Regions from separate parts of the Bradyrhizobium sp. BR 10261 genome, predicted to be linked through region 1. Evidence: predicted binding sites of a transcription regulator. Region 1 holds the regulator's gene; the other holds the start of a gene.

Region 1 (7,821 bases):
CGCATCGACCTCGTAGGGCAGCACGGCGTCATCGACGGGAACTGCGGAAGGCGCGCGAACCGGGCTTTCGGGCCTGGTTTTCATGTCGGGGGATTGGGAAACCATGGCGCTTTATCTGGGGTCGGAGGGCGGAAATGGAAGCCCCCCGCATTCCGTGCTCAGAATGGCGGGCGGCGTAGCCCGGATGGAGCGCAGCGCAATCCGGGGAAGCCTTTCCGCGTTAAGAACCCCGGATTTCGCTGCGCTCCATCCGGGCTACAAGTGAGCCTACTTCACCGCGTCAAAACACCAGGCCAGAATGCCCTTCTGCGCGTGCAGGCGGTTTTCGGCCTCGTCGAACACGACTGACTGCGGGCCGTCGATCACCTCGTCGGTCACCTCCTCGCCGCGATGGGCGGGCAGGCAGTGCATGAACAGCGCATCGGGTTTGGCCAGCGACATCAGCTTGGCATTGACCTGGTAGGGCTTGAGCACGTTGTGACGGTGCTCGCCCTCCTTGTCGCCCATCGACACCCAGGTGTCGGTGACAACGCAATCTGCGCCCTTCACGGCGGCCTCGGGATCGGTGCCGAGCACGATCGGCGCGTCCGTCGCCTTGATCCAGTCGCGCATCACCTTCTTCGGGGCAAGCTCCGGCGGCGTTGCGACGTTGAGCTTGAACTTGAAGCGTTCGGCGGCATGCGCCCAGGACGCCAGCACGTTGTTGTCGTCGCCGGTCCAGGCCACGGTGCGGCCCTCGATCGGGCCGCGATGCTCCTCATAGGTCATGAGGTCGGCCATCACCTGACACGGATGCGAACGCCGCGTCAGGCCATTGATCACAGGAACGGTGGCATTCGCCGCGAGCTCCAGCAGCGCCTCATGGTTGAGGATGCGGATCATGATGGCGTCGACATAGCGCGACAGCACGCGCGCGGTATCGGCAATGGTCTCGCCGCGGCCGAGCTGCATCTCGGCACCGGTGAGCATGATGGGCTCGCCGCCGAGCTGGCGCATGGCGACGTCGAACGAGACGCGCGTGCGGGTCGACGGACGCTCGAAGATCATGGCCAGCGTCTTGCCCTCGAGCGGACGCACCGGCTGATGCGCCTTCTGCTTCGCCTTCATGGCGGAGGAGGCCGCGAGCATGCTCTTGAGCTCCGACAGCGGCAGCTCGTTGATATCGAGGAAGTGCTTGGGTGCCTTGCTCATCAGCTTGCCGCCCGCTTGTTGCCTGACAGCGCCGTGCAGGCGCGTTCGAGCCTGACGATGCTGTCCTCGATTTCCGCCTCGGTGACGATCAAGGGCGGCAGGAAGCGCACGACATTGTCGCCGGCGCCGACGGTGAGCAGCTTCTCGTTGCGCAAGGCTGCGACCAGATCACCCGATGGCACCACGGCCTTGATGCCGATCAAGAGCCCCTCGCCGCGGATTTCGCTGACGATATCGGGGTGACGGTCGATCACGGAGGCGAGCTTCTGCTTGAGCAGCAGCGACATCTTCTGCACGTGGTCGAAGAAGCCGGGCTTGAGCATGACGTCGAGCACGGCGTTCGCGGCCGCGATCGCCAGCGGATTGCCGCCGAAGGTCGAGCCGTGCGAGCCGGGGCCCATGCCGGCGGCCGCATCTGCAGTCGCCAGGATCGCACCGATCGGAAAACCGCCGCCGAGCGCTTTCGCCAGCGACATCACGTCGGGTGTGACGCCGGTGCGGCGATGGGCGAAGAGATCGCCGGTGCGGCCCATGCCGGTCTGCACCTCGTCGAAGGCCAGCAGCAAGCCTTTCTCGTCGCAGAGCTGGCGGAGCGCCTTGAGGAAGGCTGATGTCGCCGGACGCACACCGCCCTCGCCCTGGATCGGCTCGATCAGGATGCCGGCGGTATGTGGACCGATCGCCTTCTTCACGGCCTCGATGTCGCCATGCGGGACCTGGTCGAAGCCGTCCATCGGCGGACCGAAGCCTTCGAGATATTTTGCCGATCCCGTCGCGGCCAGCGTCGCGAGCGTGCGGCCGTGGAAGGCGCCCTCGAAGGTGATGATGCGATAGCGCTCCGGATGGCCCTTGGAGAAGTGATGATGGCGGACCAGCTTGATCACGCCCTCCAGCGCCTCGGCGCCGGAATTACAGAAGAACACGAAGTCGGCAAAGCTCTCATTGCAAAGACGCGCAGCGAGCTTCTCGCCGTCAGGGCTCTGGAACAGGTTCGACATGTGCCAGAGTTTCGTGGCCTGCTCCTGCAGCGCCTTGACCAGCGCCGGATGGGCATGGCCGAGTGCATTGACCGCAACGCCCGAGGTGAAATCGAGATAGCGATCGCCATTGGTTGCGATCAACCAGACGCCTTCACCGCGCTCAAAACCGATATCGGCCCTGGCGAAAACGGGGAGCAAATGCGGCGCGGCGCTGTTGGTCATGACGATCTCTTTGGTGGTCATCAGGATGTTTCGGACGGCCTGAACACGCATGGCGCAGCGCGTCATTTGGCCCGGAAAACGAAACGTGCCGCCTTTTAAGGGCGGCACGCGCGACTATCTTATGCTTGGCAATACGGGTGTCAATGCCGCCCGGAAAGCCTCGCGAAACGCTGAATCCGTAGTCTTGCGGTGGCGATTTTGCGGGATTTTCGCCACGGAACATGTGGACGCGAGTCGGCGGACTCTTGCGCGTGAGTCACGGCATATTGTAGCGTTTGGCTTGTCAGATACGACATCTCGTGCAGCGGTTCTGATCCCAAAAGTCCTCATGTACCGGCGTAAACGTTCGGGCGCATCTGGTGCGCCCGGCGAGCCTTAAGGGATTCTGGCGGCACGGGTTTTTCGAAGCTTAGGCATTCGTCGTGAGGCCCCGCAGATGGCTGGCGCCGGCGAAGGAAAGGATGCAATGACGGTTTTGACCTGGTCAGATGATCGCGTCGAGCAGCTGAAAAAGCTCTGGGAGGCCGGACTTTCGGCCAGCCAGATCGCCGCTGAGCTTGGAAACGTGACCCGCAACGCCGTAATCGGCAAGGTGCACAGGCTCGGCCTGTCCGGCCGCGCCAAGAGCCCCTCATCAGCAGCTCCGCGGCCGCGCAAGGCGCGTCCCGCGCAGCACATGATGCGGGTGAGCCGCCCCATGGCGCGCGGCAACACCGCGCTTGCGCAAGCTTTCGAGGTCGAGGTCGAGGCTGAACCTGTTACCTACGACAACGTTGTGCCGATGAGCCAGCGGCTCTCGTTGCTCGAATTGAACGAGGCCACCTGCCACTGGCCGGTCGGCGATCCCTCAAGCCCGGATTTCTTCTTCTGCGGCGGCAAGGCGCTCTCCGGCCTGCCCTACTGCGCCCAGCACTCGCGCGTGGCGTATCAGCCGGCGGCGGATCGCCGACGGGCGCCGGCGAAGCCGGGCACGCGCTGAGTACTTGGTTCAGACGACATCGTCGCGGTACAGGCCGGGACGAAAAAAAGCGCGCCACCTGGCGCGCTTTTTTTTGTTTGCTGGCGGGCAGCTTAGCTTGACGTCTGCTCGGCCTTCGCGAAGCGATCGTCGAGCGCGTAGCCTGCGCCGCGAACGGTGCGGATCGGGTCCTGCTCGCGGCCGAGATTGAGCAGCTTGCGCAGGCGGCCGATATGCACGTCGACGGTGCGTTCGTCGATATAGATGTCGCGGCCCCAGACGCTGTCGAGTAGCTGCTCGCGCGAGAACACCCGGCCGGGATGCTCCAGGAAGAACTCCAGCAGGCGATATTCGGTCGGTCCGAGATCGATCGGCCGGCCCGAGCGCGCCACGCGGCGCTTCTCGCGATCGAGCTCGATGTCGCCGAAGGCGAGCACGGTCGCGAGCCGCTCGGGGCTGGCGCGCCGCAGCAGGCCCTTCACCCGCGCGAGCAGCTCGGGCACCGAGAACGGCTTGACGATGTAATCGTCGGCGCCGGTGGCAAGGCCCCTGACACGCTCGCTCTCCTCGCCGCGCGCGGTGAGCATGATGATCGGCAGCTGCTTGGTGTCGGATCGCGTCCGCAACCGGCGGCATAGCTCGATCCCGGACAGGCCCGGCAACATCCAGTCGAGCACGATCAGATCGGGGATGTGCTCCTTGAGGCGGGTGTCGGCGTCGTCGCCGCGCATCACCGTCTCCACGTCATAGCCGTCGCCTTCGAGGTTGTAGCGGAGAAGCTCGGTCAGAGCTTCCTCGTCCTCAACCACCATAATGCGTGCGCCCATGGGCTCGTCGCTCCTTGCGTAATCAGGTGTTCGGGACCGTCGTGGCGAACGTCGTCATGTCGCCCTTCGGCCGCTTGTCGGTGATGGCCTGGCCTTCGATCATGTAGAATACGGTCTCGGCGATGTTGGTGGCGTGGTCGCCGATCCGCTCGATGTTCTTGGCGCAGAACATCAGATGGATGCAGAACGAGATGTTGCGCGGATCCTCCATCATGTAGGTGAGGAGCTCGCGGAACAGCGAGGTGCAGATGGCATCGACTTCCTCGTCACCCTTCCACACCGCCATCGCCGCCGGCAGATCGTGCGCGGCATAGGCGTCCAGCACCGATTTGACCTGCTGCTGCACGAGGTCTGTCATGTGCTCGAGGCCGCGGAACAGCTTGAGCGGATGGAAATCCGTCTCCAGCGCCGCGACGCGCTTGCCCATGTTCTTGGCGAGGTCGCCGATGCGCTCGAGGTCGGTCGCAACCCGCATGGCGCCGACGATCTCGCGCAAGTCCACCGCCATCGGCTGGCGGCGCGCGATGGTCAGCACGGCGCGCTCCTCGATCTTCTTCTGGAGCGCGTCGAGCTCGGCATCGATGGTGACGACGCGCTGGCCCAGCGCGACGTCGCGGCGGATCAGCGCATCGACGGAATCGACGATCATGCGCTCGGCGATGCCGCCCATCTCGGCGACCAGGCGGGTGAGCTCCTGAAGGTCGGTGTCGAAGGCTTTTGCGGTATGTTCGGAAGCCATGTCCTGTCTCCTCAGCCGAACCGGCCGGTGATGTAATCCTGCGTGCGCCGGTCCGACGGCGACGTGAAGATCTTGCTGGTGTCGTCGAACTCGATCAGCTCGCCCAGATACATGAAGGCGGTCTTGTCGGAGACGCGGGCCGCCTGCTGCATGTTGTGGGTGACGATCGCGATGGTGTAGTTCTCGGACAGTTCCTGGATCAGCTCCTCGACCTTGGCGGTCGAGATCGGATCGAGCGCCGAGCAGGGTTCGTCGAACAGGATCACTTCAGGCCGCACCGCGACGGTGCGGGCGATGCAGAGGCGCTGCTGCTGGCCGCCCGAGAGCGACAGGCCGGAGGCGTTGAGCTTGTCCTTGACCTCGTTCCACAGCGCGCCGCCGCGCAGCGCCTTCTCGACGCGGTCGTCCATCTCGGACTTCGAGATCTTCTCATAGAGGCGGATGCCGAAGGCGATGTTCTCGTAGATCGTCATCGGGAACGGCGTCGGCTTCTGGAACACCATGCCGACGCGGGCGCGCAGCAGGTTGAGATCCAGCTTGGGGTCGAGGATGTTGGTCTGGTCCAGCATCAGCTGACCGGTGACGCGCTGGCCCGGATAGAGGTCATACATCCGGTTGAAGATGCGCAGCAGGGTCGACTTGCCGCAACCGGACGGGCCGATGAAGGCGGTGACGCGGTTGGTACCGAGCGTCAGATTGATGTTCTTCAGCGCCTGGTGCTCGCCGTAATAGAAATTGAGGTTGCGCACCGTCACCTTGGCCGGAGCTTCCGGCAGCGGCTGCTGCGAGGCGAGGTGAGCGTTGGAGCTCACGGATACGGACAGGTCGGTCATTTTGCGGTCCTCTCGGCACCGAGGATGCGGGCGCCAATGTTCAGGGCAAGCACGGTGAGCGTGATCAACAGCGCACCGCTCCAGGCGAGCTGCTTCCAATAGGCGTAAGGGCTCTGGACGAAATTGTTGATGGTGACGGGCAGGTTCGCCATGGTCTTGTTCAGGCCGAGGCTGAAGAACTGGTTCGACAGCGCGGTGAAGAGCAGCGGCGCGGTTTCGCCGGCGACGCGGGCGGTGGCGAGCAGCACGCCGGTGATGAGGCCGGAGCGGGCCGCACGATAGGCGATCCGCTTGATCACCAGCGAGCGCGGCAGGCCGAGGGCGGAAGCGGCCTCGCGCAGCGCGTTCGGCACCAGCAGCAACATGTCCTCGGTCGTGCGCAGCACCACCGGGATCACGATGACGGCCAGCGCGAGCGAGCCCGCAATCGCCGAGAAGCCGCGCATCGGCACCACCACCGCACCGTAGATGAACAGGCCGATGATGATCGAGGGCGCCGACAGCAGGATGTCGTTGATGAAGCGGATCACCGAGGTCAGCTTGTCGTTACGGCCGTACTCGGCGAGATAGGTGCCGGCGAACAGGCCGAGCGGCGCGCCGATGCCGACGCCGATCACGGTCATGATCAGTGAGCCGACGATGGCGTTGCGCAGGCCGCCTTCGGTCGAGCCCGGCGGCGGGGTATCGGCGACGAACAGGTCGAGATTCAGGCCGGCGATGCCGTTATAGAGCAACGTGAGCAGGATCAGCGCGAGCCAGGTAACGCCGATGGCGGCGGCTCCGAAGCAGAGCCCTCGAACGATGATGTCCTTGCGGCGGCGGCGTACATAAATCGGGTTCATGTCACTTCCCCGCCTTCGTTTCCAGGCGCAGCAGCATCAGCCGGGCGGCGGCGAGCACGAAGAATGTCAGCACGAACAGCAACAGGCCGAGCAAGATCAAGCCGGACTGGTGCAGGCCGTCGCTCTCGGCGAATTCGGATGCGATCGCCGCCGAGATCGTGGTGCCAGGCGCGAAGATCGATGACGAGATGCGGAACGAGTTGCCGATGATGAAGGTCACCGCCATGGTCTCGCCGAGCGCGCGGCCCAGGGCCAGCATGACACCGCCGATGATGCCGACACGGGTGTAGGGGATCACGACGCTACGCACCACTTCCCAGGTGGTGCAGCCGACACCATAGGCGGCCTCTTTCAGCACCGGCGGCACGGTCTTGAACACGTCGACCGAGATCGAGGTGATGAAGGGCAGCACCATGATCGCGAGAATCAGCGCGGCATTGAACAGGCTGAGATAGGACGGGGGACCTGCGAAGATCGCGCCCAGCACCGGGACGCCGTCGAAGATCCTGATCATCAAGGGCTGGAAGGTATTGGCCAGGAACGGCCCCAGCACGAAGAAGCCCCACATGCCGTAGATGATCGAGGGAATGCCGGCGAGCAGCTCCACCGCCATGCCGATCGGACGGCGCAGCCATTGCGGGCAGAGCTCGGTCAGGAAGATCGCAATACCGAGACCGACGGGAATGGCGATCAGCATCGCGATGAAGGAGGTGACGAGCGTGCCGTACATCGGTCCGAGCGCGCCGAGCACGGGCGGATCGGCCGACGGCGCCCAGCGCTGCGTCCACAGGAACGCAAAGCCGTATTCCTTCATCGCCGGGAAGGCACCGACGATTAGCGACAGGATGATGCCGCCAAGGATGAGGAGCACCGAGATCGCGGAAAGCCGGGTGATCCAGTAGAAGGTGACATCGCCGAGCTTGAACGCGCTCAAGGCCTTCGCGCGATCATAGGGGCCAGCGTCGTCGACTACATCGCTCTGAACAGCCATTTCTGCCACGCCGATCCCCTGTATTACGCTATCTGCATGCCGCCGATAAGGAGCGGTCTTGTCGACGATTTGTCCCGCGTCATTCCGGGATGGTCCGAAGGACCAGACCCGGAATTTCGAGATTCCGGGTTCGCTCGCCACGCTCGCGCCCCGGAACGACGGGGCACGAGCGTCGGACTTCAGAGCTTTAGCTCTTGATCTCGGCAGACCAGGTCTTCTCGATCTGCTGGACGACGCT
Region 2 (7,821 bases), on a different contig from region 1:
CGCCGCGCTTGACGCCGGCAAGCCCGGTCTCCAGCGCGCCGGTCAGGCCGCGGATCGAGGGATCGCCGGCCATGATCTCGATCAGGGGCGCTGCGGATTCGAACTGGCTGGTGATCTTGGCGACCTCCTCGGTCGGCAGGAACAACAGGCCGTTCTTCTCGAAGAACTCGCCGGTGCCAAGCTGCTGCATCGACTGGAAATGGGTCTTATCGTCCTTGAGCTTGGCAAACAGCGCGTCAGCCGCCGCGTTTGCCATCTCTGGCGTCCTGGCCTCAACAACCGCGAGGATCGTGGCGTCGCGATCGAAGGCTCGGTCAAACTGCTGATCGCGCTGGCGCCAGTCCAGATTCTGGGCAATCAGCGAGTTGATGTCGGTGTTGATGGCGAAGTGCTTGGACGTGTAATAGCCCGCCCCCACCGCCAGCAGGAGCCCGAGAACGACGACGAGGGAGGCAAACCGGGTGCAGGCCCTGACGATGGCAACGACTACGCTTTGCAGCACGTATTTTCTTTCTGGTGTTAACAGCTTGCCGGAAACGCCCGCTGTTTATCGGAGTTCCGGAGCGAAACCTATTGCTGTTTTGAGTGGTTCTCAGCGGAACAAGGTTCGATGTGAACGCCGGGAGACCGTGGCAAAATCATGCGGGACGGCCGGTATAGCCGGAGACTTGAGGCGGCAAAGTGACGGAGGGATGAGCACAAACGTCGCCGTCCGGGCTCTTGTAAGTCGACTACTATAATACCTTGATCGGCACTGCCGGGAACCAGCAGCTCATTCCCACCTTTCCTTATTGCCGATTTTTTGACACAAAGTGCTGTGCCTGCATGCGCCGAGGCCCCCGATGGGGTGGGCGGTTACCGCGGTTGCGACACCGATGGTGCGGATATTGCAGCATGGGACCATATCGGGGTGCCGCCGGGACAATGAAGCGGATTGGTGCAACTTGCGTGATGGGCGTCCAATGGAAGTTTATCTAGCGCAACCGCGCGGCTTTTGCGCCGGTGTGGTGCGCGCGATCGAGATCGTGGAGCGAGCGCTGGAGAAATACGGCCCGCCGGTCTACGTGCGCCACGAGATCGTGCATAACAAATACGTGGTCGAGAGCCTGAAGGCCAAGGGCGCCATCTTCGTCGAGGAGCTGTCTGAAGTTCCGCCGAAGGCCGTGACCGTTTTCAGTGCCCATGGCGTCGCCCGCAGCGTCGAGGAGGAGGCTGCCGCCCGCGACCTGCCGGTGCTGAATGCCACCTGCCCTCTGGTCACGAAAGTTCACAATCAAGGGAAGCGCTACATCACCAAGGGCCGTACCCTGATCCTGATCGGCCATGCCGGCCATCCGGAGGTCGAGGGCACGATGGGCCAGGTTCCCGGGCCGGTTCTGCTGGTCCAGAGCGTCGCGGAAGCCAAGGCCCTCACGCTGCCTGCCGATACGCCAGTGGCCTACATCACCCAGACCACCCTGTCGGTCGACGACACCAGGGGCATTATCGAGGTCCTTCAGGCCAAATTTACAGATATTCAAGGCCCAGACATCCGGGATATCTGCTATGCGACACAGAACCGCCAATCTGCGGTAAGGGACTTGAGCAAGCTGGTCGACGTGATCTTGGTGGTGGGCGCTGCCAATAGCTCGAATTCGAACCGGCTTCGCGAGATCGGCACCGAGGCTGGCGTCGCGAGTTATCTGATCGCCGATGGAAGCGAGCTCAATCCGGAGTGGTTGAAAGGTGCGAGATCCGTCGGCCTCACGGCCGGCGCCTCGGCGCCCGAGGTGCTGGTGGATGACGTGATCGAAGCGCTGCGGCGGATCGGACCGGTGACGGTCTCGGTACTTCCCGGCCGCGAGGAAAACATCGAATTCAGGCTTCCGGCCGAGCTGGCTGCAAGCTGACCTACCCGAATTTCAAGCCCAGAAAGAAACGTGTAATGGCAATCCCCTTCTTCAAGGAAATGCGTATCGGCGGCTATTTGCTCAAGCAGAAACTGCTTGGCCGCAAACGCTATCCGCTCGTGCTGATGCTCGAGCCGCTGTTCCGCTGCAACCTCGCCTGCGTCGGTTGCGGCAAGATTGATTATCCGGATGCGATCCTCAACCGCCGCATGACTGCACAGGAGTGCTGGGACGCGGCCGACGAGTGCGGCGCGCCGATGGTGGCAATCCCCGGCGGCGAGCCGCTGATCCACAAGGAGATCGGCGAGATCGTGCGCGGCCTCGTCGCGCGCAAGAAGTTCGTCTCGCTCTGCACCAACGCGCTGCTGCTGGAGAAGAAGCTCGACCTGTTCGAGCCCTCGCCCTACCTGTTCTTCTCGGTGCATCTCGACGGCCTGCGTGACCACCATGACAAGGCGGTGTCGCAAGTTGGCGTGTTCGACCGCGCCGTCTCCGCGATCAAGGCGGCGAAGGCGCGCGGCTTCACCGTCAACGTCAACGCCACCATCTTCGACGGCCATCCGGCAGAGGAGATCGCAAAATTCCTCGACCTCACCGTCGAGCTCGGCGTCGGCGTCTCGATGTCGCCCGGCTACGCCTATGAGCGCGCGCCTGACCAGGAGCACTTCCTCAACCGCACCAAGACCAAGAAGCTGTTCCGCGATGTCTTCGCGATGGGCAAGGGCAAGAAGTGGAACTTCATGCACTCCGGCCTGTTCCTCGACTTCCTCGCCGGCAACCAGGAATACGAATGCACGCCGTGGGGCATGCCCGCGCGCAACATCTTCGGCTGGCAGAAGCCCTGCTATTTGCTCGGTGAAGGCTACGCCAAAACCTTCAAGGAGCTGATGGAGACCACCGACTGGGACAGCTACGGCACCGGTCGTTACGAGAAGTGCGCCGACTGTATGGCCCATTGCGGCTACGAGCCGACGGCGGCGACCGCAGCCCTCAACAACCCGCTGAAGGCGATGTGGGTGTCGCTGCGCGGCATCAGGACCACGGGCCCGATGGCGCCCGAGATCGACCTCTCCAAGCAGCGCCCGGCGCAGTACATCTTCTCCGAGCAGGTCCAGAAGAAGCTGTCGGAGATCCGCAAGGACGAGGCCGAGGCTGCTGCCGCCAAGGCGGCGCGGAAGGCTTCGACGGCGGCGTAAGCGCGCAAGCCGGCGCCAACGAACAAGGCCCGATCGCCGATGGCGATCGGGCCTTTTGTTTTGCTCGGCGCGAGCGGCCCTCTCCTCTATGCTTGTCCTCGTCCTTGCAAAAGGCGAAATACAACCCCATGCACAGTAGAAGCGCGGTTGCTCGCCGGCACGCGGCTCATTCGGTCAAGCCATTGCTGCGTCAACCCAATCAGCGGCAAACCAGAAAGCATCGCGGATCTGCAGCACGTGCGCGTCTTCGCAACCCTCCACATCGTCCGTCGGCAGCAATTGAGACCGGCGCAATTTCGTATTTTACGAATATCGTTTGACGCGTCGGGCAGAACCGTGGCATGATGCCATGCTGGCTTTTTGCGGCAATCGCTCCCGCCGGAGGCCGTGACCTCGCCTTTCGATCCCGTTCCGCCGCGATTACCGTGCCTCGCGAACGCCCGCATGGCCTGCTGCTTTCGCGGACTTGACGAGCTTGCGATCGAAGGTGACGAACGCCTCGCAATGTCCTGAGCTCGTCAGATGCACCGCATCTGCAAGTCCATTCCCCGCCCGGCAAGGTCAAGCGCCGCTGCAACCGTCGCACCGTCCTCGACCGTGACGGGCGGAAGTCCCGCGAAGTTGCGGTGCACTTGAGCCGATACTGCACTCAAGATGTGCAGAGACACAGCAATCGAGGCGCGCCGTGCACAAAATCCGACATGCGCGTCACGGGAATGTCATCTAACAATACCGGGTTCCCTGCCCTGACGGCGCCGGCCCCCTGGCCAACATCGATGGAGCCCGACATGAACCCGTGCACGACAACCGGTCTGCGATGCGCTGTTGCGTCGATCGCCGCCGCCATGTTCTGCCTCGCGACTGCAGCTCGCGCGGCAGACCTCACCGTTTACACGGCATTGGAGGCCGACCAGATCAAGCCCTACAAGGCCGCCTTCGAGAAGGCCAATCCCGGCATCAACATCCTCTGGGTTCGCGACTCCACCGGCATCATCACCGCAAAACTCCTTGCGGAGAAGGCAAACCCCAAGGCCGATGTGGTCATGGGTCTTGCCGCAACCTCGCTGATGCTGCTGCAGAAGGAAGGCATGCTGATGCCTTACGCGCCTGCGGGTCTCGACAAGGTCGACGCCAAGATGCGCGATCCCGCCGCCTCGCCGCAATGGGTGGGCATGGACGTCTGGGCATCCGCGTTCTGCGTCAACACCGTGGAAGCAGGCAAGAAGAACCTGCCCGAGCCCGCGTCCTGGGCCGATCTGACCAAGCCGGTCTATCAGGGACAGATCGCCATGCCGAACCCGGCCTCGTCGGGGACCGGATTTCTGATGGTCTCCGCCTGGCTTCAGATGTTCGGCTGGGACGGAGGCTGGAAGTACATGGATGAGCTTCACCATAACATCGCGGCCTACACGCATTCCGGCTCCAAGCCGTGCCGGCAGGCCGCCGCCGGCGAGTACACGATCGGCCTCTCGTTCGAATATCGCGCCAACAAGACCAAGAAGGGCGGAGCGCCGATCAGCATCGTCCTGCCCAAGGAAGGCCTCGGCTGGGACATGGAGGCGATCGGCATCATGAAGACGACCAAGGAGGTGGAGGCGGCGAAGAAGCTGGTCGACTGGGCGGCGACGCCGGAGGCCAACAAGCTCTACGCCGAGAACTTCGCCATCGTCGCGTTGCCTGGCATCGCAAGCTCCATGGAGTTCATCCAGGGTGACATCGACAAGATGCTGATCAAGAACGACTTCGCCTGGGCCGCGGAGAACCGCGACAAGATCCTGGCAGAGTGGAGCAAGCGCTACGACGGCAAGTCCGAACCCAAGAATTGAACAGAAACTGAAAGACCTGAACTGAGCATCCCGCCCGGGATTCTCGGAGCAACGAACCCGGCGGTGCACGCGCGCCGCCGGTCAATGCGGGACAGTAGAATGGACAGCACGCCAACGACGGTGCCCTATCTCCGCATCCGCAACCTCTCGAAGAAGTTCGGCGCGTTCACCGCGCTCGACACTGTCGATCTCGACATCATGCCGGGCGAGTTCGTCTCATTCCTCGGGCCGTCCGGCTGCGGCAAGACCACGCTGCTCCGCGCCATCTCCGGCCTCGACGTGCAGACCACCGGGTCGATCCATCAGGGCGGGCGGGATATCTCGACGCTGCCGGTCGCCAAGCGCGACTTCGGCATCGTGTTCCAGTCCTATGCGCTGTTCCCGAACCTGACGATCAAGGACAACGTCGCCTACGGCCTGGTATCCGCAGGCACGCCTCGCATTGAGACCGACAAACGGGTCAAGGAGCTGCTCGAACTCGTCGGCCTGCCCGAGCAGGCCGGCAAATATCCGGCCCAGCTCTCGGGCGGGCAGCAGCAGCGCGTCGCACTCGCCCGCGCGCTGGCGCTATCGCCCGGCCTGCTGCTGCTGGATGAACCGCTGTCCGCCCTCGACGCCCGCGTCCGGGCGCGCCTGCGCGGCGAGATCCGCGACCTGCAGCAACGCCTCAAGCTGACGACGATCATGGTGACCCACGATCAGGAGGAGGCGCTCACCATGTCCGACCGGATCGTGGTGATGAGCCATGGCAGGATCGAGCAGGTCGGCACGCCCGACGAGATCTACGGCCGCCCCGCGACGGCTTTCGTCGCCGACTTCGTCGGCAAGATGAACTTTCTGGAGGGGCGCCTCGTCACCAGCAAGCGCGCTGACGTCAGCGGGGCCGTGCTCGATTTCGGCGAGGAGGTGCCGCTCGCCGAGGGCGCGGCCGTCACGGTCTGCCTTCGGCCGGAGGACGTGGTGGTGCGCGACATCGGCGAGCATGCGGACAATCGCCTCTCGGTCCAGGTCGGCGTGATGGAATTCATCGGCAATCATTTCGCGACGACCCTGCATGCGAGCGGCACCAACCTGAATTTCTCGGCCGACTTTTCCATCAACGCCGTGCGCGACCTCGGCATTTCCTCGGGCGCGACCATCGAGGTCGCACTGCCGCCGCAGCGGTTGCGCGTATTTGCCCAACCGCGCTCCGGGCCGGCCTAGACACGGGACAGCAGCGATGACGACCGAGACGCTGAGTCTGCCGGACCGTGCCGCCCCCATCGCACCGCTGCGGCAGAAGCTCGGGCGCGACGACTGGATCATGCGCGGCGCGGTGGTCGCGCTCGGTCTCTGGTTGATCGTCACCGTGCTATTGCCGCTCTGGGCGCTGCTGTCCAAGAGCTTCCAGGCGGCAGATGGCAGCTTCGTCGGCCTCGCCAATTTCCAGGCCTATTTCGCAAGTCCAGCGCTGGCCAATTCGATCTGGCACTCGATCTGGGTCTCGCTGCTGAGCACGTTCATCTGCGTTCTGCTCGCCTTCGTCTACGCCTATGGGCTGACCCGCAGCTGCATGCCAGGGCGCGGACTGTTCCGCATCATCGCGCAGATCCCGATTCTCGCGCCCTCGCTGCTGCCCGCGATCAGTCTCGTCTACCTGTTCGGCAACCAGGGCCTCGTCAAATGGATGCTGTTCGGCGCATCGATCTACGGCCCGATCGGCATCGTCATGGGCGAGGTGTTCTGGACCTTCCCGCATGCGCTCATCATCATCACCACGGCGCTGGCGATTTCGGACGCGCGTCTGTACGAGGCCGCGGAAGCGTTGCGGGCAAGTTCGCACCGCACCTTCTGGACGGTGACCATTCCTGGCGCGCGCTACGGGCTGATCAGCGCGGTCTTCGTCGTCTTTACCCTCGTCATCACCGATTTCGGCGTGCCCAAGGTCATCGGCGGCAAGTTCAACGTGCTCGCGACCGACATCTACAAGCAGGTGGTCGGGCAGCAGAATTTCCAGATGGGCGCGGTGGTCGGCCTGATCCTGCTGTTGCCCGCGGCGCTGGCCTTCGTCGTGGACCAGCTGATGCAGCGGCGCCAGCTTGCGCTGCTCTCCGCGCGCGCCGTGCCGTATACGCCCAAGCCCGACACCGCGATCGATCGCAGCCTGCTGGCGATCTGCTCGCTGGTCGCATTCGCGATCCTGGTCATTCTCGGCGTGTCGTTCTTCGCCTCGATCGCGACGCTCTGGCCCTACAATCTGACGCCCAGCTTCAAGAACTTCGACTTCGACATGATGGATGGCGGCGGCTGGCGCAGCTATTTCAACTCGCTGGTCATGGCCGGGCTCACCGCGCTGTTCGGAACCGCGGCGATCTTTACCGGCGCCTATCTGGTCGAGAAGACCCCGCGCTTTCGTGCCATCAGAGGCTTCGTGCAGTTTCTCGCGCTGCTCCCCTTGGCCGTTCCCGGGTTGGTGCTCGGCCTCGGCTACATCTTCTTCTTCAACAACCCGGCCAATCCGCTGAACTTCATCTACGGCACCATGGCCATCCTCGTCATCTGCACCATCTCGCATTTCTACTCGGTCTCGCACCTGACCGCGGTGACCGCGCTCAAGCAGATCGACCAGGAGTTCGAGACCGTTTCGGCATCGCTAAAGGTGCCGTTCTGGCGTACCTTCATGCGCGTGACCTTGCCGGTCTGCCTGCCGGCCGTGCTTGATATCGCCATGTACCTGTTCGTGAACGCGATGACGACCGTATCAGCGGTGGTCTTCATCTACGCGCCGCACACGACGCTTGCGGCGATCGCCGTGCTCAACATGGATGACGCGGGCGACGTGGCCCCGGCGGCAGCCATGGCCATGGTGGTGTTCGCCACGGCGGCCGTCACACGCGCCAGCTATATGTTACTCACGCAGGGCTATCTTGC

The links. Region 1 encodes PhoB, which activates phosphate uptake and scavenging genes when phosphate is short. Its sites were predicted from a motif close to TGTCATNNANCTGTCAT; they were not measured.
Region 2: HYH07_RS18135 (putative 2-aminoethylphosphonate ABC transporter substrate-binding protein) is a predicted target of PhoB. The motif match lies at 3,792-3,808, and genes of this name have one in related genera.

The regions. Positions count from the first base shown of each region.
Region 1 is NZ_JACOFQ010000016.1:98,345-106,165, reverse strand. Features, by position in the region: gene HYH07_RS20060 (Hsp33 family molecular chaperone) at 1-105, opposite strand, end outside; gene argF (ornithine carbamoyltransferase) at 268-1,191, opposite strand; gene HYH07_RS20050 (aspartate aminotransferase family protein) at 1,191-2,393, opposite strand; gene HYH07_RS20045 (GcrA family cell cycle regulator) at 2,860-3,372, shown strand; gene phoB (phosphate regulon transcriptional regulator PhoB) at 3,465-4,178, opposite strand; gene phoU (phosphate signaling complex protein PhoU) at 4,201-4,917, opposite strand; gene pstB (phosphate ABC transporter ATP-binding protein PstB) at 4,929-5,750, opposite strand; gene pstA (phosphate ABC transporter permease PstA) at 5,747-6,592, opposite strand; gene pstC (phosphate ABC transporter permease subunit PstC) at 6,594-7,583, opposite strand; gene pstS (phosphate ABC transporter substrate-binding protein PstS) at 7,771-7,821, opposite strand, start outside.
Region 2 is NZ_JACOFQ010000014.1:56,079-63,899, reverse strand. Features, by position in the region: gene HYH07_RS18150 (MMPL family transporter) at 1-502, opposite strand, end outside; gene ispH (4-hydroxy-3-methylbut-2-enyl diphosphate reductase) at 963-1,889, shown strand; gene hpnH (adenosyl-hopene transferase HpnH) at 1,925-3,085, shown strand; gene HYH07_RS18135 (putative 2-aminoethylphosphonate ABC transporter substrate-binding protein) at 3,874-4,911, shown strand; gene HYH07_RS18130 (putative 2-aminoethylphosphonate ABC transporter ATP-binding protein) at 5,011-6,114, shown strand; gene HYH07_RS18125 (putative 2-aminoethylphosphonate ABC transporter permease subunit) at 6,131-7,821, shown strand, end outside.